DNA from 4 places in the Phyllobacterium sp. CCNWLW183 genome. Region 3 is predicted to be linked to each of the others. Evidence: riboswitches for the same ligand, from Rfam matches in the RefSeq annotation. Region 3 holds a riboswitch; each other region holds the start of a gene.
The links. A riboswitch is a leader RNA that binds a small molecule or an ion and turns the genes downstream of it on or off. The one in region 3 is predicted to bind cobalamin.
Positions count from the first base shown of each region.

Region 1 (6,089 bases), on a different contig from region 3:
TCCGGGTCTTTCAGCATGGAGTTTGAAGGATCAACATTCTCCGGCAAATTGCCTTCTTTGACGATCCATTCTGCGGGGTCCTCATAGGCGGCGGCAACCATATCTTCTTCAACGCCCAATTCGCCAGCCATCTCCACCAGCAGTTTGCCCGCATCTTCCGGTTTGACATCCGCCTTGCTGTTTTCCACGGCGATAAGATCAGGATTGACCCAGATGGGCTGGCCGTCTTTTCGCCAATAGAGTGAGAACGTCCAGCGCGGCAGGCTCTCCCCCGGATACCATTTTCCCTGCCCGTAATGCAGAAATCCGCCCGGCGCGAAACGATCACGCAAGCGCCGGATCAGCTTGTCAGCTTTTGCCCGCTTGGTTGGGCCAACGGCATCGGTGTTCCATTCGCCGGATTCAAAATCGTCAATTGAAACGAATGTCGGCTCGCCGCCCATGGTCAGGCGAACATCCCGTTCCTTGAGCAGCGCATCGACTTTGTTGCCAAGCGCATCGAGCGCGTCCCACGATTCATCGGAAAATGGCTTGGTAATGCGTGGATGCTCCGAGACGCGCGTTACCCGCATGTCAAAACCGAATTCGACATTGGCCGGTTCAGCCATGCCTGAAATCGGTGCAGCATTGCGATAATGAGGTGTTGCGGCCAGCGGGACATGACTTTCGCCAGTCAGCAACCCCGATGTCGGATCAAGGCCAATCCAACCGGCACCCGGCAAGTAGACCTCGCACCAGGCATGTAGATCAGTAAAATCCGTCGTTGTCCCGGCAGGCCCATCCAGCGCCACCAGATCGGGCTTTAACTGGATGAGGTAGCCGGAAACAAAACGCGCCGCCAAGCCAAGATGACGCAAGGTCTGGACGAGAAGCCAGCTGGTATCACGGCACGAACCTGTACGGACATTCAACGTGGTTTCCGGCTCTTGGACACCGGTTTCCATGCGGATAACATAACCAATCTCGCGCTGGATGCGGGCATTAAGGTCCACGACGAAATTGACTGTATTGGTGCTTGAGCGATCAATCGTTGCCAGAAAATCCGACAGAAGCGGCCCAATCGGCTCCGGCTTCATATATATGGAAAGATCGTCGCGTATATCTTCGGGGTAAGCGAATGGCCAGATTTCCCCGGCAGGTTCGACGAAGAAATCAAACGGATTATAGACGGTCATATCGGCAATGAGATCGACTTCGATCTTGAGCTCCGTGACGGGCTCAGGAAAGACAAAACGGGCCAGAAAATTACCGTAAGGGTCCTGCTGCAAATTGACGAAATGGTTGGATGGACTGACCTTCAACGAGTGGCTCAGCACTTTGGTTCTCGAGTGCGGAGCTGGTTGAAGGCGGATGATCTGCGGCCCGAGCATGATGGGGCGATCATATTTATAGTGAGTCAGGTGATAGACTGCTGCGTGAATTGCCATGTCGCCCCAAAATTCAATAAAACATCGATGTCGCCAAAGGCTACATGCGAAGCCTAGCCTACTCCATCGGCTTGTTCACGCTTAAAAAACTTATTCTGCCATTTATTTTAGCACGTACTGAATCTGCACCTTAAACGGGCTGGCAAAATGGACGACACAACCAAATCCAAGAGAGGGGGTAATATAATTTGCATTAGGCTTGCTGCGTGGTTCGACGGAGCTCACCATGAGGGAGGTTATTATTTGCAGGAAGTCACTTCCTGCAAGGTTATCGACCAATGTGCAATCAAACCACATTCCTCGTGGTGAGCCCCGTCGAACCACGCAGAAACTCAATGCCAACAAAGGGTAGCTGCTGATTATCACCCTGGAATTGAAAAAGACCCGGACGAGCTGGACACTCACTATCCGGATCTCCATTCATTAAACCAGAAAACGGGAGGTGGGCGATAGCCTCCCTCTCACTCCTGAGGGAAACATAGCATTCTTCTATTTTTTCCAAGTGCTATCTCTTTTACCCCATTTCATTTTCACTTCGGTTCAACTACTAATCATCGTGATGGTTTCTCCGGCTAGACAATGCTGGAGATGAAAAGGGAACACGGTGAGGCGTACCCAAAAGGGACCGAAACCGTGGCTGCCCCCGCAACTGTAAGCGGTGAGCGACGCCTGATGATGCCACTGATCGCAAGATCGGGAAGGTAAGGCTTTGCCAAGACCCGTGAGCCAGGAGACCTGCCATCATAATTGAAATTCGAACCGGACGGGGTGTGCCGGGAGCGATGCGATGACCTCTGTCCGCATTAGCGGCACCCGAATGCTTTGAATAGCTTCCGGTTCATCGTCTGCGTTCTCTGTCCTCCCCTTGAAAGTTGGCAGGTATGAACGTTTCGCGCATCGTCACTTCGACCCAGCATCATATTATCTACCCTCTCAAACAATCGGCATTGACGATTGTTATAACATTACGCTATCTCTTACCCATGTCGAAGTCCTCAGAATATTTCCACGGCATGGGAGCGCGCCCGTGAGCCATATACAGCTTGATGCAACAGCCGTGAGCTATAAAACCGGAACCCATATTTTGGTTGATGCTGCGTCGGTCGGCATAAGATGTGGCGCAAGGCTCGCTATTATCGGGCCGAATGGCGCTGGAAAATCCACCTTGCTGCGCATGCTGGCCGGGCTGCTGCCACCGACGTCCGGCGGAATAAGCTTCAACGGCAAAATTATCGGTACAATGTCGCCGCTTGAGCGGGCCCGGCAATTTGCCTTTGTCGGCCAGACCGATGCCCCCGATCAACAGCTTCTTGTCGAGGATTATGTATCTCTTGGCCGCATTCCCCATCTGGGCGTCTTAACGCGCACGGTCGACCGGGAAATCGTCGAAGATTCCATGGAGCGCGCGCGGATCAGCCATTTCCGCCGTCGTACATTGGGTTCATTGTCAGGCGGCGAACGGCAGCGCATGCAATTGGCGCGCGCCCTCGCCCAGCAACCGGCCATCCTGTTTCTTGATGAACCGACCAATCACCTCGATCCAAAGGCGCGCAGCGAACTGCTCCTGCTGGTTGCCGGACTTAATGTCACGACCATTGCCGTTCTGCATGATTTGCCGCTTGTTGCGCCCTTTGCCACCCATGTAGCAGTCATGCACAGCGCTCAGCTTGTAGCATCAGGCACGCCCGACGAAACGCTAACCCCGCGCATTGTCAGCGATGTATTTGACCTTGATGTGCTGCGCCTCAGGCACCCATCCCGCCAACGCGATCTTATGGTGTTTGAAGCACCCGAACCAAACCATGACGCCCATTCTCACCCCCGGAGTATTTTATGAAAAAATCCCTTTTCGCCTTGGCCTTTACGATTCTATCGGCCCCGGCATTCGCCTTTCCAGTAACTGTCGACAGCTGTGGCAAAACCGTAAGTTTCGATGAAGCGCCCAAGCGCGTTGTCGTCAATGATATTAACATGAGCGAAATGGCTTTCGCGCTTGGCCTGCAATCTTCAATGGTTGGCGTGACCGGAATCACCGGCTGGTACAAGCTCGATGATGCCTTCATCAAGCAGCAGGGTTCCATTCCGGAACTTGCACCAAAAAATCCGACACTCGAGAATATTATCGCCGTGCAGCCTGATTTCTTCTTTGCCGGATGGAATTACGGCATGCGCATCGGCGGCGAAGTTACCCCCGATACACTTGCGCCCTATGGAATCAAAACCCTCGAACTGACCGAGAGCTGCGTCCATCTCGATAAAAACCGCCCTGCCGCTTCCATGGAACTTCTCTATGGCGACATCGAAAAGCTGGGCAAAATTTTCGGCAAGGAAGCAGAAGCTGAAAAACTGATTTCCGGCTGGAAGACCCAATTGGCACAGATCAAAAAGAAGGTCGGCACCAACAGCGGTACCCGCGTGTTCCTTTATGATTCCGGTGAAGACAAACCATTCACCGCTGGAAAGTTCGCCATCCCTTCAGCGATGATCAGCGAAGCTGGCGGCGTCAACATCATGGATGACCTGGAATCCAGCTGGGCCACCACCTCTTGGGAAACTGTTGCATCGCGCAATCCGCAGTTTCTCGTACTGCTCGATTATCAGGATGATGTTGGATATAAGAAGCTTCTCGATTTCCTGAAGAGCCATCCGGCGATGAAGGAAACCGATGCAGTAAAGAACGAGCGCTTTGTCGCCCTTCGTTATGCGGAACTTACGCCGGGTCCTGCGAATATCGAAGCCATCGAAAAGATTGCCAAGGCAATGCATCCGGAAGCATTCTGAGTGCATTTTCCGGCGGGAACAAAACTGACTTTAGCGGTAAGCACGGTGCTGGTCATCGTGCTTGGGCTCCTTTCCATTGCCTATGGCTCAACATTTATCGCGCTTGGCGACGTGTTGAATGCCTTGGCGCATTTTGCAGGGCTCAGCGATCTGGCCACGACTGTGCCCATAGAAAGAATTATTGTCGACCTGCGTTTGCCCCGCGCCATTCTCGGCCTGTGCGTCGGTGCTGGCCTTGGCATCATTGGCGCAATGTTGCAGACCGTTACCCGCAACGATCTCGCCGACCCCTTCCTGTTTGGTCTTTCCTCGGGGGCTGCTGCTGGCGCGGTATCGGTTATAAGTCTTTTCGGCGATCGCTTCGGCGTATGGACCCTGCCCATTGCTGCGTTCAGCGGTGGCATGCTCGCAGCTATTATCGTTCTGCTGCTGGTGCGCCGCGTACAAGGTCAAGGTCCCGAGCGCATGATCCTTGCTGGCCTTGCCGTATCCTTCATCTTCACGGCGCTTGCCAATTATATGGTGTTTTCCGGCGATCAACGCGCCGCCCATTCGGTATTGTTCTGGACGCTTGGAGGACTGGGAATTGCGCGTTGGGATAATCTGCCGCTGGCATTGATTGGCCTCGCCTCGATCCTCGTCTTCGCGCTTTATAACCACCGCAATCTTGATGCGTTTTTGGCGGGCGAAAACACCGCGGAAAGCCTCGGCGTCAGGGTCAATCGAACCCGGAATATCGTGTTTATTGTTTGTGCCTTTTCAACCGCGATCTTTGTTTCAGTATCGGGCGTTATCGGCTTTGTCGGGTTGATGATTCCCCATATTGCGCGGCGTTTTTCCGGCCAGCTCCATGCCGGACTGATTGTAACTTGCGCGCTTTTCGGAAGCATACTGCTCCTTTCAAGCGACCTCATCGCAAGACTGCTGCTCGCGCCGCAGGAATTGCCGATTGGCGTCGTCACCAGCTCCATCGGTGCGTTCTTCGTCGTCACCTTGCTGCTGCGCAAAGGATGAGATGATAATTTACTGCAGACCAAAGCCAAATGGCATTTGTTAAGGCATATGCCTGTGCGAGAGGCACTATTCTCGTGACAAACAATCTAAAGGATTTCAGCCGGGTTCCAGGTCTTAAAGCTGAAAACTGGCTATAGTCTGCCCCGAGCGACGAATCCGGGATTGGCAAAATCAGCATCATCCGCCTGATTGCGGCGACCATAGCTCAGCAACTTGCCATCCAGCGTGAGCGTCGTTCCACCAGCGGCGCGAAGCACTGCATCCCCGGCAGCCGTATCCCATTCCATCGTCCGGCTCAGGCGTGGATAAATATCCGCCTCGCCCCGTGCCAACAGGCCGAATTTGATCGACGATCCAACAGAAACACATTCTTCAATATCAAAATCTTCCAGATGCGCATCGGTTTCCGGCGTACGATGAGAGCGGCTGGCGACGGCGATCATCTGCTGCGGTGCCTTGCGGCAGGAAATTTGCCGTGCCGAAACAATGCTGCCCCCATGATCCAGCGTTATTTCCCTCGCGCCATCCGGGCCACCTGTAAACAGCCAGCCACGAACCGGAGCATAGACAACGCCCAAGACCGGAATACCATATTCGATAAGAGCAATATTGACTGTGAAGTCGCCATTGCGATTAACAAACTCGCGCGTTCCGTCCAGCGGATCGACGAGATAAAACCGGTCGCCGAGATCCCCCGGCACATGTCCGCCGGAAATTTCCTCTTCCGCAACAATGGGTATATGCGGCGTTGCCCGGCGCAATGCTTCCAGGATAATTGCTTCAGCCGCATGATCCGCAGCAGTGACTGGCGACTTATCGTCCTTAAGCGCGACGTCGCAACCTTCTTCGTAGATGCGCAGGATTTCG
Region 1 is NZ_JBBCBN010000004.1:117,416-123,504, reverse strand. It holds gene V9K95_RS10930 (transglutaminase family protein) at 1-1,427, opposite strand, end outside; cobalamin riboswitch at 1,971-2,184, shown strand; gene V9K95_RS10925 (ABC transporter ATP-binding protein) at 2,455-3,264, shown strand; gene V9K95_RS10920 (ABC transporter substrate-binding protein) at 3,261-4,208, shown strand; gene V9K95_RS10915 (FecCD family ABC transporter permease) at 4,209-5,222, shown strand; gene cysQ (3'(2'),5'-bisphosphate nucleotidase CysQ) at 5,354-6,089, opposite strand, start outside.
Region 1: it holds a riboswitch for cobalamin, as region 3 does, so the genes downstream of both, V9K95_RS10925 (ABC transporter ATP-binding protein) here and V9K95_RS21305 (hypothetical protein) in region 3, are expected to answer to the same signal.

Region 2 (6,089 bases), on a different contig from region 3:
ATACCGGCGGGTGAACGGCTGGGTCAGGTGGTTATCGAAGCCGAAAATCTCACCAAGTCTTTCGGTGATCGTGTGCTGATCGAAAACCTGACTTTCAAACTGCCACCCGGCGGTATTGTTGGCATTATTGGTCCGAACGGTGCGGGTAAAACCACTCTGTTCAAGATGATTACCGGTCAGGAAAAGCCGGATTCCGGCACTATTCGCGTCGGCGAGACTGTTAACCTCGGATATGTCGATCAGAGTCGCGATCACCTGAAAGCCGACAAGAATGTCTGGGAAGAAATTTCCGGCGGAACTGACATCATCAAGCTTGGCAAGCATGAGATGAACTCCCGCGCTTATGTTTCAGCATTCAACTTCAAGGGTACCGACCAGCAGCAGAAAGTTGGAAATCTTTCTGGTGGTCAGCGTAACCGCGTGCATCTGGCCAAGATGCTTCAGTCCGGTGGCAATGTTTTGCTCCTCGACGAACCGACAAACGATCTAGACACGGAAACCTTGGCAGCACTTGAAGATGCCTTGGAAAAATATGCAGGTTGCGCTGTGATCATCAGCCATGATCGCATGTTCCTTGACCGTCTCGCGACGCATATCCTGGCTTTCGAAGGCGATAGCCATGTCGAATGGTTTGAAGGCAATTTCGAAGATTATGAAAACGACAAGATTCGTCGTCTCGGTCCCGATAGCGTCAATCCAAAGCGTCCAAGCTACAAGCCTCTGACACGCTAAGTATAGATGGGGAACCGCAAGGTTCCCCGTTGTCTTTGCTGGTGTAATCGCCAGATAATTTGCCGCTTTTCTAAAGCAGGGAACTTTTTGGAGCAAATGATGACTGACCTGTTCGGTAATCGTGACGAAATAGTCCCTTCGCGTAAGGTCAGTGGTCGTGTGATCGGGCTATTTGAGGCACTCGACAGGGATTTTGTCACTTCTCCAACAGATTCACTGGAACTGACTTTTGACGGTATTGTCGGTGACTTTCACGCGGGTCAGACGCGTCGCTCTGGCGGACGTGAGCCTTGGTATCCGCGTGGCACCGAGATGCGCAACGAACGCCACCTTTCCATTCTAAGTGCCGACGAGCTTGACGAGATCGCAGCAGGCATGGGCTTGCCTCAGCTGAAAGCTGAATGGATCGGTGGAAACATGGTGATTTCCGGTATTCCATCCCTTTCGATGCTACCACCCAGATCGCTGATGTTTTTTGAAGGTGGCGTGACGTTGAAAGTCGATGGACAGAATGCGCCCTGCAAGATTGCTGGTCGTTCTATTGCTTCGCATGCGGGTACTCCTGACGAAACCACCACTGCATTGGATTTTGTACGCGTGTCCAAGCGCTCGCGGGGTATCGTCGCTTGGGTTGAAAAGCCCGGGATCATACGCGCCGGTGAAAAAGTTGATATTCGTATTCCCGAACAGTGGATTTACAGGGTCTAAGGCTTGCGCCAAGTGCCTTTTCATGGCGAATAGAAAACAGGTCCGGTGCCAGCAATTTAGACGATTGCGGAGAATCGGGAAGCCGGTGAAAATCCGGCACGTGCCCAGCGCTGTAAGGGGAATGACCGTGCATTATGCCACGGTGGCCGAGAGGCCACAGGAAGGCGCACGGTTCAGCTGAACCCAAGTCAGAAGACCGGCCGGACCCCATAGCCCAAGCTGCGCGGACGGCGGCGAGGGCCTCAAGCGTTGTTAGGAGCAAACAATGCACGAAGCTTTTGATAGTCCGGTTCCAGCGGGTGATTTTACTGACGATGAGCGTGCGGCCGTTTATAAGGCGATTTATACCCGGCGAGACGTCCGCGATCAGTTTTTGTCAAAACCGATCGCCTATGATGTTTTGATGCGATTGCTCGATGCGGCGCACCATGCTCCATCTGTAGGCTTCATGCAGCCTTGGAACTTCATCACAATTCGCGATATGGCCCGCAAGAGGCAAGTGCACCGCGCTTTCGCCAAAGCCAACGAGGAAGCCAAGGCCCTGTTTCAAGATGAACGCCGGGCGCTGTATGCCTCTCTCAAATTGGAAGGCATCCTTAAAGCGCCGGTCAATTTATGCATCACCTGCGACCGGACACGCGGTGGAACGGTCGTGCTCGGTCGCACCCACAACCGCCAGATGGATGTCTATAGCACCGTTTGTGCAGTCCAAAATTTGTGGCTTGCTGCCCGTGCTGAAGGTATTGGCGTTGGCTGGGTGAGCATCTATCACGACAATGACATGCGCCAAATATTAGGTATTCCGGATCACGTTGAGATTGTTGCCTATCTATGCCTGGGCTATGTCGACGAGCTTTTTGATGCACCGGAGCTGGAAAAAAAGGGCTGGCGCAAAAGAATCCAATTACAGGACCTTATTTTTGAAGAAGGCTGGGGCCAGCTCAGCTCAGATCTTCCTCATCCGGATCCAGAAGACGTGTCGCCCGCCATTCCGTCAGTTTGCGATTAATCGCATCAAGCACGAAGAAACGAGCGGACTCTTTGTCATAGCCTTCGTCGCGCAGCGCATCATAGTCTGTATGTTGATGCCGCACATGGGCAATAGCGGCCAACCATACGGCAATCGGCGGCGGCAAGGTCTTCATATGGGGCGCACCTGCGGCCGCGCGTATTGGTTCCGAATCGGAGTAGGGAACGGCGGGTAAAAGCAAGGTCAGCGCTTTGTTGATTGAACGCTGACGGTTCGTTCCTGCACTCATTGATGTCTTTCTAATTTGATTCTGGCGCCTATTTCAGACGCGGCAGAAATTGTCGTCAATGGCAAAAACCTCTTGCCAATCGTCGCCTCATGACATAAACATATCTTTATGTCTTTTGAGGATTGGTTATGGACCGGCACAATCTTAATCTCGACCTGATGGTTGATACGTTGAAAGCGGCAGCTGAGCCTAGTCGGCTACGCATTCTTGCTTTGTTGTCGCGTGGTGATCTAACCGTTTCCGACCTCACATCCATTTTAGGACAATCTCAGCCGCGAGTGTCACGACATCTGAAATTGCTCTTTGAAGCAAGTCTTATCAACCGCTATCAGGAAGGCTCCTGGGCCTATTTCCGTTTGGCGGAATCATTGATTGTGGGAGATATTGCCCGTTCCCTGCTAGATCGCCTGGATTGTTCTGATCCCCTGCTGGAGCGTGACCTTGAACGTCTTTCCTCTGTGAAGCTTCAGCGCCGTGAACGTGCGGCTGCCTATTTTAGCGCGAATGCTTCAAGCTGGGATGCTATCCGCTCGTTGCATGTTCCAGACGGCGCTGTGGAAGAGGCCCTTACCAAGATCATAGGTGCAAGACCGTTTCAAGCGATGCTCGACGTCGGTACGGGTACCGGGCGCCTGCTTGAGCTCTTTGCTCCGCTCTACTTGCGCGGTGTCGGTATCGATATCAATCGCGACATGTTGACGATTGCCCGGTCAAATCTTGAGAAGTCCGGCATTGCCAACGCGCAAGTCCGTCAAGGTGACGTCTATTCCTTGCCGGTAGACAGAGAGTCTTTCGATCTGGTGACAATCCATCAGGTCTTGCACTTCCTTGATAATCCGGCCGAGGCCATTCGTGAAGCTGCGCGTGCCTTGCGTCCTTCCGGCCGAATGTTGATCGTCGATTTTGCTCCACACGAACTTGAATTTCTACGCGACAGACATGCCCATTTGCGCCTCGGTTTTCATGACGGACAGATTAAAGACTGGCTGACGGAAGCCGGACTGACGCTGGAACAGAGCATGGAATTACAACCAAAAGATAAAGACAAACTGACTGTTAAATTGTGGCTGGCACGCGACCCACGCTTGCTAATTGCCGATCCTGTTTCAACCTCCCGCGTTACGGAGAGTGTCTAATGAGTTTTTTCCGCCAATCCCGCCGTGCCGATCTTGGTAGCAATATCAAGGTTTCATTCGAGTTCTTCCCGCCAAAGACCGAGGTGATGGAAGAGCGTCTCTGGGAGACTGTAACGCGTCTGGCTCCGCTTAATCCCGAATTTGTCTCTGTGACATATGGGGCAGGTGGCTCCACTCGTGAACGCACAGCCCGCACGATCAAGCGCATCTTAACCGAAACCGATGTGAATGCAGCGGCACATTTGACCTGTGTTGATGCCACGAAGGAAGAGGTGGACACGGTAATCCGCGAATTTGCCGCCATGGGTGTCAATCGCTTTGTCGCCTTGCGCGGCGATCCGGCAAGCGGCGTAGGTGCTCATTACAAACCGACACCGGGTGGGTATGAAAACGGTGCCGAACTTGTCGCTGGATTGAAAGCTTTCGCTGACTTCGATATTTCGGTGTCTGCATATCCCGAAAAGCATCCCGAGAGCCCGGATTTTGCTACCGACATCGATATGTTGAAGCGCAAGGTCGATAATGGCGCGACGCGTGCCATCACGCAGTTCTTTTTCGAGAACGACCAATATGAGCGCTATGTTGAAAAGGTGCGTCGTGCCGGAATCTATATTCCGATTTTGCCTGGCATACTTCCAATCCATAATTTCACCCAGGTTACCAATTTTTGCTCCAAAGCTGGTACTCACATACCTACATGGCTGGCAGAGCGGTTTGATGGATTGCAGAATGACGAGCAGACTCATGCTCTGGTAGCTTCAGCCGTCGCAGCGGAACAGGTTCTTGATCTGGTCGAACGTGGCGTGCAGGATTTCCATTTTTATACGATGAACAGGGCTGATCTCGCCTTTGCGATCTGCCATCTCATCGGTATTCGTCCGGAAGCTGTAGCACTCCAATCCAATCTGGCCGGTGCAGCAGCTTGATAACAGCTTGTAAAAGTGAAACGGCCCGGTTGCTATAACCGGGCCGTTTCTTTTGTTTCACTCACTTAACGGTCAGAGACCATATCCGTAGCGCTCATATTTCAATTCAAGGTATCAGTCCTACGACCATTGCACCAATAAATGCGAACGCTGCACAGATCATAAGGACATTCATCGATCGAGTTAGTCCCATCGCTTGTCTCCTGCAGTTAACCCCCATAACATAGCGCAAATTCGCCACAGAAAAAGCCCAAATATTACCGAACGATGACAAAGAGTGTAGAAATTTTTTCTACAGCAACGATAAGTTTTTGAAACTAAACGTATTTAAACGTTTGAAAATGTCGAAAAAATCGAAAAAATTCTTTGCTGGCGGTAAAATTTTGCAGTGCGATAAAATTATCGCAGTTCTCGTTAGCGTGTTGCTTTGCCACATTTCGAACAGGATTAAGCCTTGGAGTTTCGGGCTAACTACAGAAATTTTATGACAATTCTATCTATTCGGCTTTCTGGAAAGCGCTAGAATACGGCCATCAATGATCAGCAGGCCCAAAGCGATGAGGGCCATCCCGGCAATGTCTTGCGCCGCCAGTTTCTCGCTAAGAAAAATTGTTCCAAGTAAAACCGCGCTGACCGGAACAATTAGGGTGACGAGGGAGGCATTGGTTGCTCCCGAAGCTTTCACGATTGAAAAGAACAGGATATAGGCGAAAGCTGTCGATAGCAGCCCCAATCCGAGAATGGCGGACCAGACGCCCAGGCTAATCCCATCCAAATGCGGCATGCCGTCATGGAGGAGTACGACAGGGATCATGATAAGAGTGGATGCTGTCATCTGTCCGGTTGCCGTTACTGTTGGCGGGATGCCTTTAAAGCGTTTGGCCAGGATGCTCGCGAAGGCGTAGGATATAGTTGCGGTTATGACAGCAAGCTCGGCCCATAGCGGCCCGCCAAGGCCAGTCAAAATTCCAGGCCCGATCATGACCACAATACCCACGATACCCATGAAAATGCCGGCAAGCTTGGCTGCCGTAACCTTTTCGTCGGCGGTCAGTATGGTCGCCAATATGACCGTCCAGATAGGGGTCGTTGCATTGAAGATAGAGGCAAGACCAGCACCTAGCGCTGTTTGCCCGATGAAAAGCAAAGAAAAGGGAATGACATTGTTCAACAGGCCGAGTCCGGCAAAACCGAGCGCGTGGCGACGATAGTCCCAGAAATTAACACCGCGGCTTGCAAGATAAATATGCAGCGCCAGGGCTGCTATGACAACGCGAAACAACACCAGCGTGAGGGGTGGAACAACTTGTACAGCGATGCGCGCGAAG
Region 2 is NZ_JBBCBN010000001.1:839,458-845,546, reverse strand. It holds gene ettA (energy-dependent translational throttle protein EttA) at 1-732, shown strand, start outside; gene V9K95_RS03990 (MOSC domain-containing protein) at 832-1,440, shown strand; cobalamin riboswitch at 1,467-1,659, shown strand; gene bluB (5,6-dimethylbenzimidazole synthase) at 1,706-2,449, shown strand; gene V9K95_RS03980 (DUF2293 domain-containing protein) at 2,382-2,699, opposite strand; gene V9K95_RS03975 (ArsR/SmtB family transcription factor) at 2,828-3,835, shown strand; gene metF (methylenetetrahydrofolate reductase [NAD(P)H]) at 3,835-4,761, shown strand; gene V9K95_RS03965 (DMT family transporter) at 5,255-6,089, opposite strand, start outside.
Region 2: it holds a riboswitch for cobalamin, as region 3 does, so the genes downstream of both, bluB (5,6-dimethylbenzimidazole synthase) here and V9K95_RS21305 (hypothetical protein) in region 3, are expected to answer to the same signal.

Region 3 (6,089 bases):
CGCCGCCAATGCCGGGGCGAGTTTCCACACAGCCATCAATATTGGGAAATTCCACGGAATGATCTGTCCGACAACACCGAGCGGTTCGTGGAAGTGATAGGCCACAGTATCGTGGTCAATCTCTGAAATTCCGCCTTCCTGCGCACGGATGGCACCGGCAAAATAGCGGAAGTGATCGATTGCAAGCGGCATGTCGGCTGCCGTCGTTTCGCGGATTGGTTTGCCATTGTCCCAGGTTTCAGCCTGCGCCAACATAGCAAGATTATCTTCCATTACCTGTGCAATCTTGTTGAGCATGACGCTGCGCTCAGCGGCACTTGTCCGGCCCCAGGCATCCTTTGCAGCATGAGCGGCGTCCAACGCGGCCTCCACATCGCTGGCATCAGACCGGGCAATTTCGCACAGCACCTGCCCGTTGACCGGCGATGTATTCTCGAAGTAACGGCCTGCCTTCGGCTCGACGAATTTCCCGCCAATGAAGTTGCCGTAGCGTTTCTTGAAGTTGGGTTTGACGGTTCGGTTGAATTCTACCTTGTTCATTGAACTTCCTCCCTGAAGCAACGCGTCAGGGTAAGGACCGGACGCATTGCACGATTTCCATACCGCCTCCTCGCGGCATATTCAGAGGATCGCGCTTTACAGCTTGAGTGTCATCCCTGGCAGGCAAAGCGAATGCAGGATTTGTCGCAATATTGAGACACATGAAAGTCTCAGTTCAAGCCAAGCCGTTTAAGCTTGCGATGCAGGGTAGCTCTGCTCATGCCCATCATGTTCGCGGCAATGGAAACATTGCCATCTGCTTTTCGCAGAACTCGCTGGATCACGCTGCGTTCGGCGGCTGCAAATCCTCGTTCCGCATCGGTATCCTGCCCGAGCAGATTCGCCGCAGGTAATGGGCTGCTCAGGCTTTCGTCAGTCAGCCCGAGAAGTGCACGCGCCGAACGCGATGCGCCAACCACAAGATCGTCCTCGTCCACTGCAATCAATGCGTTCAAAGCCCGGTCATGGCCGCGTTCAGTACCCTGTGCCATGACGATGCGCGCTTTGGGAAAGGCCAATCGGAAATTTTCCGCTTCCACCCGCCGGGCGGCATCCACCACAGCCATGGCAATGAGTTTGACAAAGCCCTCGGTCAGATCGGAACGTGCCGACGATACGTCAATCGCCGCCATCAGCCGCCCGCGATGATCGAAAATCGGTGCTACAGTACAAGAAAGCGCTGTGTTGCGACTGCGGAAATGCTGGTCGCGGTGGATCGTCAGGGCACGTTGTTCAGCCAGCGCTGTGCCAATGCCATTGGTGCCCTCGCACTCTTCGCTCCAGACTGCTCCCGTCCAAAGTCCCGCCTTGCAAAAGGTGGCATCATCGCCCTCATAGCCCCGGCGGTCGACAGGAACACCATTCTTGTCTGCCAACAGGACGCAACATCCCGCACCACCCACCGCCGAATAAAGCCGGTCGAGTGCGATTTCTGCCGTTTCTATGAGAGATCCCAGCTCTTCACGCGCTTCACGCAATTCCTGATCGGTTAGCATGTTTGGCGGCGTGCCCTCATCAGGCTTCAAGCCGTAGAGACGCATTGAACGGCCCCAGGATGCAACGACCGCTGACTGCGCGGCAGCGTCACCTGTCACGGCAGATTGGATATGCTCGGCATGTAAGCCGTCATCCTGCGTTCCCATGGTCCTCCTCCGAAGTCCATGTACAGGGTGACGCCTGTTCTCGCCTACGTCAAGTCACCTATTGGTGGCGGCAACCGGGGCTGTTCTACCGACGCAATTTAAAGGCGCAGGTCCAAAACGCCCCCGGTTATAATCGCAGCTATTCTCCAATCTCGTCATATGACCTTTTCAGCAAATATGTATCCATGATCCAGCCCTTTTGCGCGCGCGCAACATTTCGCAACCGCTCAATATCGTCAACGACATCGCGCAGCTTGCCGGACATGAGAATCTCGTCTTCCGTTCCTATGTAAGCACCCCAATAAATATCGACATCTTCATCAATTGCCTTGAACGCGCCCTCGCCATCGAGCATCACAATCACGCTTTCCGAATTGTTCGGAAAACCTTCGGCAAGCTTGCGCCCGGTGGTTATCGTAATGGACTCGCCGATTCGATTGAGCACAACCTTATGCTTTGCCGTGAGCGCCTGAATGCTGGTGATGCCGGGAATGACATCATAGTCCAGTTCGAAATTGCCCTTTGCGTTCAGTCTGTCGAGAATGCGGATCGTGCTGTCATAAAGCGATGGATCACCCCATACGAGGAAAGCACCACACTCATCATCGCCAAGCTCCTCCATCAGCAGGTGCGCATAGGTCGCTTCCATTTTGTCGTGCCAGTCCGTGACACTTGTTCGATAGGTAGAGGACGGTTTCGCGCGCAGCGGCGTTTCAAAATCCACCATGCGGTAGTGGGGGGCGGTGATGAAACGCTCGCAAATTTCCCGACGGATGCGGGACAGCTGTTCTTTCTCAGCTCCCTTATCGGGAATGAAAAACACATCGACCTGATTGAGCGCATTGACTGCCTGTATGGTCACGTAGTCTGGGTTGCCCGCGCCAATTCCGATGATGAGCACTTTGCGTTTCACTGGGGCACACGCGAGGCCGACGATAGTTCCGACCTTTGACTCTCTTCGATCAAAGCACAGAACAGTTCGTGGAGGCGTTTTGCCCCCGCATGTTTTCCGGCATAGGCCTCAAGCTTTATAATCTCCTGGCTTGCAGCTGCAACAATATTGGTGCCGCGAGGCCGGGAGAGCAGCCAGGCAAAAAACACGTCTTCCGGCACAGTTGCCGCGTTGACCGATTGTGGGTTGCTATATTGATTTGTATTGGCGCCGAGTATCATGCTTAACCCCGATTGTTGGGGGCAAGGGTCAAGCGCGAAGATTGCAGATAGTCAGCCTGCGGCAAACCATTGCAAGCGACACACCGGGACACCCCGCCCGTGGACGTTCATCATGTTTCGGCAGGTCTCCTGGCTCACAGGTCAGTATTGCTGTCTGGCCTTCCCGGGAAATCCCAGTGACCTTTTGCCTGAACGAATTCAAGCGACAGCAACTCGCTGTTTACAGTTGCGGGGGCAGCGCCGGCATTGGTGAATATCACTTCACCGGCTTCCCTCTTAGCTCCCGGCTTTGCAGCACGGGAGAACCGGAACACTCTTATAAGAACCCAGCCCACCTATTGAGGTCAACAGGGCATGCGTAAATTTATCGGGGGGAAACCGGTAAACGGCTGAATGCGGCGCATCACCAATAGAAAATGGCGCAGGCTGGTGCCCGCGCCATTCCAAACTATTCAAACAAGATCAAGCGGCGAGAACTTCTTCCGCATCTTCCGGCACTTCAGAAATTGTCCGCAGGATTTGCGACGCGATCTGGTAGGGGTCGCCCTGCGAATTCGGACGGCGATCTTCAAGATAACCGCGATAGCCATTGTTTACAAAGCTGTGCGGAACGCGGATTGATGCACCGCGATCAGCAATGCCGTAGCTGAACTGGTGGATCGACTGGGTTTCATGCTTGCCGGTAAGGCGCATATGATTGTCCGGTCCATATACGGCGATATGGGCAGCGCAATTCTGCTCAAATGCCGCCATGACCTTTTCGAAGTAATCCTTGCCGCCGACTTCACGCATATAGGTGGTGGAGAAGTTGGCATGCATGCCCGAACCATTCCAATCAGTATCGCCGAGCGGCTTGCAATGATATTCGATATCGATGCCGTATTTTTCAGTCAGGCGCTGCAGGAGATAGCGTGCAATCCAGACCTCATCGGCAGCCTTCTTGGAACCTTTTCCGAAAATCTGGAATTCCCACTGGCCTTTTGCCACTTCAGCATTGATGCCTTCATGGTTGATGCCGGCATTCAGGCAGATATCGAGATGCTCTTCGACGATCTTGCGGGCGATATCGCCAACATTGCTGTAGCCAACGCCTGTATAATATGGGCCCTGCGGCGCAGGAAAACCTGTCTCAGGGAAGCCGAGCGGGCGGCCGTTCTTGTAGAAGAAATATTCCTGTTCGAAGCCGAACCATGCGCCGTCATCATCAAGAACAGTTGCGCGGGTGTTGGAAGGATGCGGTGTCTTGCCATCGGGCATCATGACTTCGCACATGACGAGAACGCCATTCTTGCGTTCACTGTCCGGATAAAGAGAAACAGGCTTCAATACGCAATCCGAGCTTTTGCCCTCTGCCTGCATTGTCGAGCTTCCATCGAAGCCCCAAAGCGGCAATTGTTCCAGCGTCGGAAATACGTCGAATTCCTTGATCAGCGTCTTACCGCGAAGATTTGGCGAAGGGACATAACCGTCGAGCCAGATATATTCGAGTTTATATTTTGCCATTCCGTTTCTCTCATATTTTATTGTGCAGACCGGTTGCGAGGCTTGCATCGTGGAGCGCAGTTCGCAGATAGAATTGACAATGCAAACAGCGTGCCAATTCGCTCAGCCGGATCGCAAAAATTTGAAAAACATATTAGCCGGATATTTTTAGCGGTGCTTTTTGCAGTTTGAAGCTGCCATTGCTATGCTGACGGCTCAGAAAAACCGCTTTTACCAATCGCCACGTTGATGCATTTTTAGGCAGGTGCGGAATTTCTAGGCATGATAAGGCGCAAATTCTGTCGCGAGCTTGGAACCAATAACTCACTTCCGGATTAACGATCTGGAATGAACGAAATGGAGAGTATTATGGAAAGTGCCGGAATCGGGTGGATCGCAGCAATCATCATTGGTGGCGTTGCGGGCTGGCTTGCAGAGATGTTCATGAAGAGCAACATGGGCGTCATCATGAACATCATACTCGGGATCGTGGGCGCGATAATCGCCAACGCGATCCTTTCCATGGTCGGCGTCGTCCTTACAGGCTGGCTGGGCTATTTGATTGCAGGCTTTATCGGCGCCTGTATTCTTATCGCTGTTGCCCGCATGTTCAAACGAACAGCCTGATTTGATTAATGAGAAACGGCAGCGAGTATAGCCTCGCTGCGAATTTCCTCGGTCAATTGAAGCCGTATCCGGGCAAACTCGGGTGCGGCTTTAACCGTGTAATGGCGCGGATGTCCCAGCGGTACCGGCGTGATCGACTTGATACGGCCCGGCCGCGCTGACATCGTAACCACGCGTGACGCCAGAAAAATCGCTTCTTCAATATCGTGCGTGACAAAGATAACTGTCTTTTGTTCCCGCTCCCAAATACTGAGCAGCAGTTCCTGCATCAAGCCTCGCGTCTGGTTATCCAGCGCTCCGAAAGGCTCATCGAGAAGTAGTATTTTCGGATCATTCGCCAAGGCGCGGGCAATTGCCGTGCGCTGCTGCATGCCACCGGACAATTGCTTTGGCCAATGGTTTTCAAATCCTTTAAGTCCCACCTTGTCGATGTAAGAGGCGACAATTTCAGCTTTTTCCTTTGCGCCGACGCCGCGTTCTGTCAGGCCGAAACCGATATTCTGTTCGATCGTCAGCCATGGAAACAGCGTATAGGACTGGAACACGACACCGCGATCTGCGCCTGGACCTTTCACCTCTTTGCCATCAAGCGTGACCGTGCCCGTGGTCGGCCGGTCAAGCCCCGCAACAATACGTAACAGCGTGGATTTTCCGCAGCCGGATGGTCCGAGGATGGACACGAAATCATTGTGCGGAACAGTCAAATCCGTCGGTTGCAGCGCCTGCACAGGCTGCCCGCCGCGAACACCCGGAAAGACACGGCTCACGCCTTTAATGATGAGCGTGCTCATGCGAGCCTCCATGCAAAAAGGCGGCGATTGACCGACTTGAACAGGAAATCTGAAATCAAACCGATAATGCCGATAACAATAATGCCGAAAATAATCTGACCTGTAGCGAGCAGCGCCTGACTGTTGATGATCATATACCCGATACCGGAGGATGCGCCGATCATTTCAGCCACGATGACATAGGTCCACGCCCAGCCCAGAACCAGCCGCAATGTCTCAGCCACGTCCGGGGCATTGGCAGGAATAAGCACGCGCTTGACCACACCCCGGTCATTGGCGCCGAGTGTATAGGCCGCTTCCACCAGGTCTCGCCTTGTATTGGCAACGGCAACGG
Region 3 is NZ_JBBCBN010000010.1:116,090-122,178, forward strand. It holds gene adh (aldehyde dehydrogenase) at 1-540, opposite strand, end outside; gene V9K95_RS21295 (GAF domain-containing protein) at 711-1,682, opposite strand; gene cobF (precorrin-6A synthase (deacetylating)) at 1,822-2,595, opposite strand; gene V9K95_RS21305 (hypothetical protein) at 2,592-2,855, opposite strand; cobalamin riboswitch at 2,958-3,180, opposite strand; gene V9K95_RS21310 (glutamine synthetase beta-grasp domain-containing protein) at 3,318-4,358, opposite strand; gene V9K95_RS21315 (GlsB/YeaQ/YmgE family stress response membrane protein) at 4,707-4,964, shown strand; gene V9K95_RS21320 (ABC transporter ATP-binding protein) at 4,970-5,755, opposite strand; gene V9K95_RS21325 (ABC transporter permease) at 5,752-6,089, opposite strand, start outside.

Region 4 (6,089 bases), on a different contig from region 3:
CAGCCATTGACATCGCTCTGTGGGATTTACGGGCCAAGAAGCAGAATCTGCCTTTATGGAAACTTGCTGGCGGCGCAAAGGATCGCTGCCCGCTTTATACAACTGAAGGTGGCTGGCTGCATATTGAAAAGCAGGCTCTGGTCGATGACGCGCTGCAAGCCAAGGCAAAGGGTTTTAAAGGTGCCAAGGTCAAGATCGGCCGTCCGCATGGATCGGAAGATCTTGATCGCCTGTCGGCCGTTCGCGCTGCCGTCGGTTCCGGATTTGAGATCATGACGGATGCAAATCAGGGTTTTTCACTTGATGAAGCCATTCGGCGCTCGCACGTGTTGCGGGATATTGATCTGGCGTGGCTGGAAGAGCCGCTGCCAGCGGATGATATTGATGGGCATGTGCGCCTGTCAGCTTCTACACAAACGCCCGTGGCGGTTGGAGAATCGCTCTATTCGATCCGGCATTTCCGCGAATATATGCAAAAGGGAGCCTGCTCCATCGTTCAGGTCGATGTTGGCCGTATTGGCGGGATCACTCCCTGGCTGAAAGTGGCTCACGCAGCGGAAGCCTTCAATATTCCCGTATGTCCACACTTCCTGATGGAACTCCATGTCAGTCTGACATGCGCGGTTCAGAACGGCAAATATGTTGAGTATATTCCCCAGCTTGATGATCTGACCAAGACTCAAATGCGGATCGAGAATGGCTATGCTTTGGCACCGATGGAACCAGGTATCGGAATTGACTGGGACTGGGATGCCGTCAAAGCGCGCAGCGTGGAAGAGTTCACCACTGAAATTCGCGTTTGATGGCTGACTTAACGAGAAATGATTGCCCTGTTCAGGGCTGAAGTGCATGACTGGCATCATAAGATGCCCAATGGAGATATGAGATGACAGGCAAGCTTGAAGGCAAACGCGTTCTTATCACGGCAGCTGGACAAGGCATTGGTCGGGCTTCGGTGCTGGCTTTCGCACGCGAAGGTGCAATCGTGCATGCAACCGATATCAATCAGCAACTGCTCGATGCTTTGCCGAAGGAAGCCAATATCAAGCCGCGCAAGCTCGACGTGCTCAAGGCAGAAGAAGTGACGCAGGTCATTGGCGAAATCGGCGCTATCGATGTGCTGTTTAATTGCGCTGGTTTTGTCCATGGCGGTTCAATTCTCGATATGCCGGACGCCGATCTGGATTTTGCACTTGATCTCAATGTTCGCGCCATGATCCGCACGATCAGGGCGGTACTACCGGGTATGATCGAACGTAAGGACGGTGCTATCGTCAATATGTCTTCAGTCGCCAGTAGCGTGAAAGGTGTCCCGAACCGTTTTGCCTATGGCGTAACCAAGGCTGCCGTATTGGGAATAACCAAATCGGTAGCCGCGGATTATATTACGCAGGGTATTCGCTGCAATGCGATCTGCCCCGGCACGGTGGAAAGTCCTTCGCTTGAGCAACGCATGCGCGCTGGTGGCGACTATGATGCCACGCGGGCGGCATTTATCGCGCGCCAGCCCATGGGGCGTCTGGGCCTCCCGGAAGAAATCGCTGACCTTGCCGTCTATCTTGCTGGTGCTACCTACACCACGGGACAGGCCTACAATATTGATGGCGGCTGGACAGTTTAGGAAAGACCATGACCATCATCACTGATCTTCGCGTTTTCGATATCCGTTTCCCGACCTCGCAAAGTCTGGACGGATCGGATGCCATGAATCCTGACCCGGACTATTCGGCTGCCTATGTTGTGCTGGATACGGATGCAGGGCTTTCCGGCCACGGCCTTACCTTTACCATCGGGCGCGGCAATGAGATCTGCTGCCTTGCCATTGAGGCCATGAAACACCTTGTTATCGGCCTTGAACTTGATTGGATAAAGGAAAACCCGGGCAGATTCTGGCATTTTATCACCGGTGACAGCCAGTTACGCTGGATCGGCCCTGATAAGGGTGCAATGCATCTGGCCACGGGCGCGGTAGTGAACGCCGTTTGGGATTTGCTGGCCAAGGAAGCGAAGAAGCCTGTCTGGCAACTGGTCGGTGAAATGACGCCGGAAGAGATCGTCAAAATCGTGGACTTCCGCTATCTCACAGACGTGCTGACGCCTGAAGAGGCGCTGGAAATTCTGCGTAGAGCAGAGGTCGGTAAGAAAGAGCGTATTGAAACGCTAAAAGCAGATGGGTATCCCTGCTATACGACATCGGCAGGCTGGCTGGGCTATTCCGATGAAAAGCTCCGTCGCCTTTGTCAGGAGGCCGTGGATGCGGGCTTCAACCACATTAAGATGAAAGTCGGCCGCGATCTCGAAGATGATATCCGACGTCTTACCATCGCGCGTGAAGTGATCGGCCCTGACCGCATTCTCATGATCGATGCCAATCAGGTCTGGGAAGTGAATGAAGCCATTGATTGGGTGAACAAGCTTGCCTTCGTCAAGCCGTTCTTCATTGAAGAGCCAACGAGCCCCGACGACGTTGCGGGCCATCGCAAAATTCGGCAGGCTATCCATCCGGTGAAAGTCGCGACCGGTGAGATGTGTCAGAACCGCATCATGTTCAAACAGTTCATCGCCGAAGGCGCTATCGATGTCGTGCAGATCGATAGTTGCCGCATGGGTGGACTGAACGAAGTGCTGGCGGTGCTGCTTATCGCCGCAAAGTATGAGCTACCAGTCTGGCCGCATGCGGGCGGTGTTGGTCTGTGTGAATATGTCCAGCATCTGTCAATGATTGATTATATCGCCGTTTCAGGGACGAAAGAGGGCAGGGTTATCGAGTATGTCGATCATCTGCACGAGCATTTTGTTGATCCCTGCAACATTCAGGATGCGGCCTATATGCCACCCTCGCTGCCGGGCTTTTCAATTGAGATGAAACCGGAATCGATCAAGCAGTATTTGCATCACGGTCTTTAAAGCCTTTCCGCCCGGTAAATGAACCATCGCCGTCTCTGGTGATATTCATTGCTGACATGGAAAGGGTATTGTGCCGCCATTCTGACGTGCCGGAGTGGCGGCATTTTCTGTTTTTTCGGTCGTGTCGTCTTGTGTAAATGCGATGTCGTTTCCGCACCTATTCTTTTTATCATCCGGATGCTTTTATCAGGCTACTTGAGGTGCCGCTTTCTAGGGAAGGTGGAGAATTGGGAAGCCGGTTTAATCCCGGCGCTGCCCCCGCAACGGTAGTGGAGTGAAACGCGGCAAAATAGCCACTGGAGCATGGTTCCGGGAAGGCGCCGTGAGGCTCGCAAGAGCAACTCCAGAGCCCGGAAACCAGCCGCAAGCGATAACACCGACTGATCGCGGTGGGCGATCAAGGAGCATTGTTTTGTATGGGCAGCCATACGGACGGTCTTCTCCGTCACCACCAGTCAGTTCTTTCGCAAATGAGATGGCGAGGACACGACATGGACGCACATAGTGAACTACTCCGGAACCTGAAACACCGGAAACCTGGCTATGGCCTTGAGCAGGCTTTCTACAATGATCCGGAGTATTTCCGGTTGGATATGGAAAATATCTTCTACCGCGACTGGCTGTTTATCGGTCATGATTGCGAAGTGGCGCGACCGGGCAATTATTTTACCGTGCAGATTGGCGATTATCCGGTCGTTATCGTCCGGGACCGCGAGAAGAAAATACGCGCGTTTCATAACTCATGCCGCCATCGCGGGTCGCGCGTTTGTGCTTCTGAACGGGGCACCTCGGCGAAGCTTGTTTGCCCCTATCATCAGTGGACTTATGAACTGGATGGCCGTCTATTATTCGCGCGCCAGATGGGCGACGATTTCGATGCCAGCCAGCACAGCCTGAAGACGGTGCATTGCGAAAGCGTTGGCGGCTATATCTTCGTCTGCCTTGCGCCGATTGCGCCGGATTTTGCCGCTACGCGTGCCATGATCGATCCTTATCTTGCACCGCATCGCCTCAGCGAAACCAAAGTCGCCTTTCAAAGCTCGATCGTGGAGAAGGGTAATTGGAAGCTGGTGTGGGAAAACAACCGCGAATGCTACCATTGCGCCGCCAATCATCCGGAACTCTGTAAGACGTTTCCTGAAGCACCAAGCGTGACTGGCATACAAGGCTCAAAGGATGATCCGGAAATCGTGGCGCATTGGGACAAATGCGAAGCCGCAGGTCTTCCGAGCGTGTTCCGTATCGATGAAAATGGCCAGTACCGCGCAACACGCGTGCCGCTGCTTCACGAAGCCGAGAGCTATACCATGTCGGGCAAACGTGCTGTAGCGCGTCAGCTTAGCGATGATGTGAATGCACGGCAGATCGGTTCGCTATTGCTCTATCATTATCCGACGACGTGGAATCACATTCTGGGGGATCATGCCCTTTCTTTCCGCGTTCTCCCGCTTAGCCCGACCGAAACCCAGGTCACGACCAAGTGGCTGGTGCACAAGGACGCGGTGGAAGGCGTCGATTACACCATTGAGGAACTCACGCATGTCTGGCTCGAAACCAATGATCAGGACCGCCAGATCGTTGAAGAAAATGCTTTTGGCATTCGCTCTCCTGCCTATGAGCCGGGCCCTTATTCGGTAGAGCATGAAGGCGGTGTTCTGCAATTCCTTGAATGGTATTCCAACACGATGGAAACGCGCCTTTCCGGCGACAAGCGACTGAGCAAGGTAGCGTAGTGAATATGGGCATTCCTCAAAAGTACCCGCATCTCGATCAGATGCAGCCATGGAACGACCGGCTGCATCTGCTGGAGTGCCTGTCTGTCATTGAGGAAGCGCCCAATGTGAAGACATTCACATTTCGTTCCGACAATCAAAACTGGTTCCGGTATGAGCCCGGCCAGTTCATGACGTTTGAATTGGGTACGCAACCGGATGCGGTCCTGCGTACCTACACTCTCTCTTCCAGCCCCTCGCGGCCATTTACGATTGCAATCACGGTCAAAGCGCAGGATGGCAGCATCGGCACCCGCTGGATGCTGGACCACCTCACGCCGGGCGCGCGGCTGAAAGCATTTGGGCCGCTGGGTGACTTTTCGATCTCAAAACATCCCGGCGAAAAATATCTGTTTATTTCTGCCGGATCAGGCATCACGCCTATGATGTCAATGACGCGCTGGATGCAGGATTGTGCACCACAAAGCGATATTAGTTTTGTCAGTTGCGCACGCCGCCCGAGCGACATCATCTTTCGCAAGGAACTCGAATATCTGACCAGTTGCATGCCAAATCTCAAATTGTCCTTTCTGATCAAGGAACATGAAATGGGGCAGCTCTGGACGGGTATCAGAGGCAGGCTCGAAGCGCCGAAGCTTTCGCTATTGTCGCCCGACTTCAAGGAACGGACGGTTTTCTGCTGCGGTCCTGACGGATTCATGCGCGATGTTCGGGCCATGCTGGAAGAGTCCGGCTTCGATATGGCCAATTACCATCAGGAAAGCTTCGGTTCCGCCGCCGAACCTGTGCTTCCGGTAATGGACGATATTTCTACGGAGGTGTCTGAAACTGCCGCGATCGTCACTTTCTCCATGGCCGGCAAGGATGTGCACTGCGTCGCAGGCGATACAATCCTCAAGGCTGCCCGTGGTGCTGGCATTCGAATTGCCGCGGCCTGTGAATCCGGATTGTGCGGCACCTGCAAGGTCATGAAAATTTCCGGCAATGTCGATATGAACCATAATGGCGGGATTCTCGACGAGGAAATTGATGAAGGCTATATCCTGGCCTGTTGTTCCAAACCGTTGGGCAATGTCGAAGTGGAAGCCTAGCGCAAATTTTGCTCCAGCTCCCAAGCGCATTTTCGTGTTGTCGATCTCAATCCCCTTGCTTTTCCCGATGCATTGCTTGACGAAGCTCGTGTATTGCCAAAGGCCGAGATTCGCATAGAGCAGGCCGGCTCAAAGCTGTGGGGAGGAACCCAAAATGGCTGCACCAATTTTTGCTATCAATCATGTCGCTGCCCCGAATCTTCGCCCTGCCGCGTTTTTTCAATTGGCGGTGGCGCTTGGCTTGCGCGATGTTGAGATCCGTAATGACCTTGGCGGCAATGCGATTATTGACGGCACAGCTGCAACTGAAATGAAGGCGCTATCGAAAGCAGCCGGCGTGCGCATTGCCACGATCAAT
Region 4 is NZ_JBBCBN010000001.1:1,091,462-1,097,550, reverse strand. It holds gene V9K95_RS05240 (mandelate racemase/muconate lactonizing enzyme family protein) at 1-803, shown strand, start outside; gene V9K95_RS05235 (SDR family oxidoreductase) at 887-1,621, shown strand; gene V9K95_RS05230 (L-fuconate dehydratase) at 1,630-2,907, shown strand; cobalamin riboswitch at 3,089-3,287, shown strand; gene V9K95_RS05225 (aromatic ring-hydroxylating oxygenase subunit alpha) at 3,399-4,640, shown strand; gene V9K95_RS05220 (hybrid-cluster NAD(P)-dependent oxidoreductase) at 4,646-5,731, shown strand; gene V9K95_RS05215 (TIM barrel protein) at 5,886-6,089, shown strand, end outside.
Region 4: it holds a riboswitch for cobalamin, as region 3 does, so the genes downstream of both, V9K95_RS05225 (aromatic ring-hydroxylating oxygenase subunit alpha) here and V9K95_RS21305 (hypothetical protein) in region 3, are expected to answer to the same signal.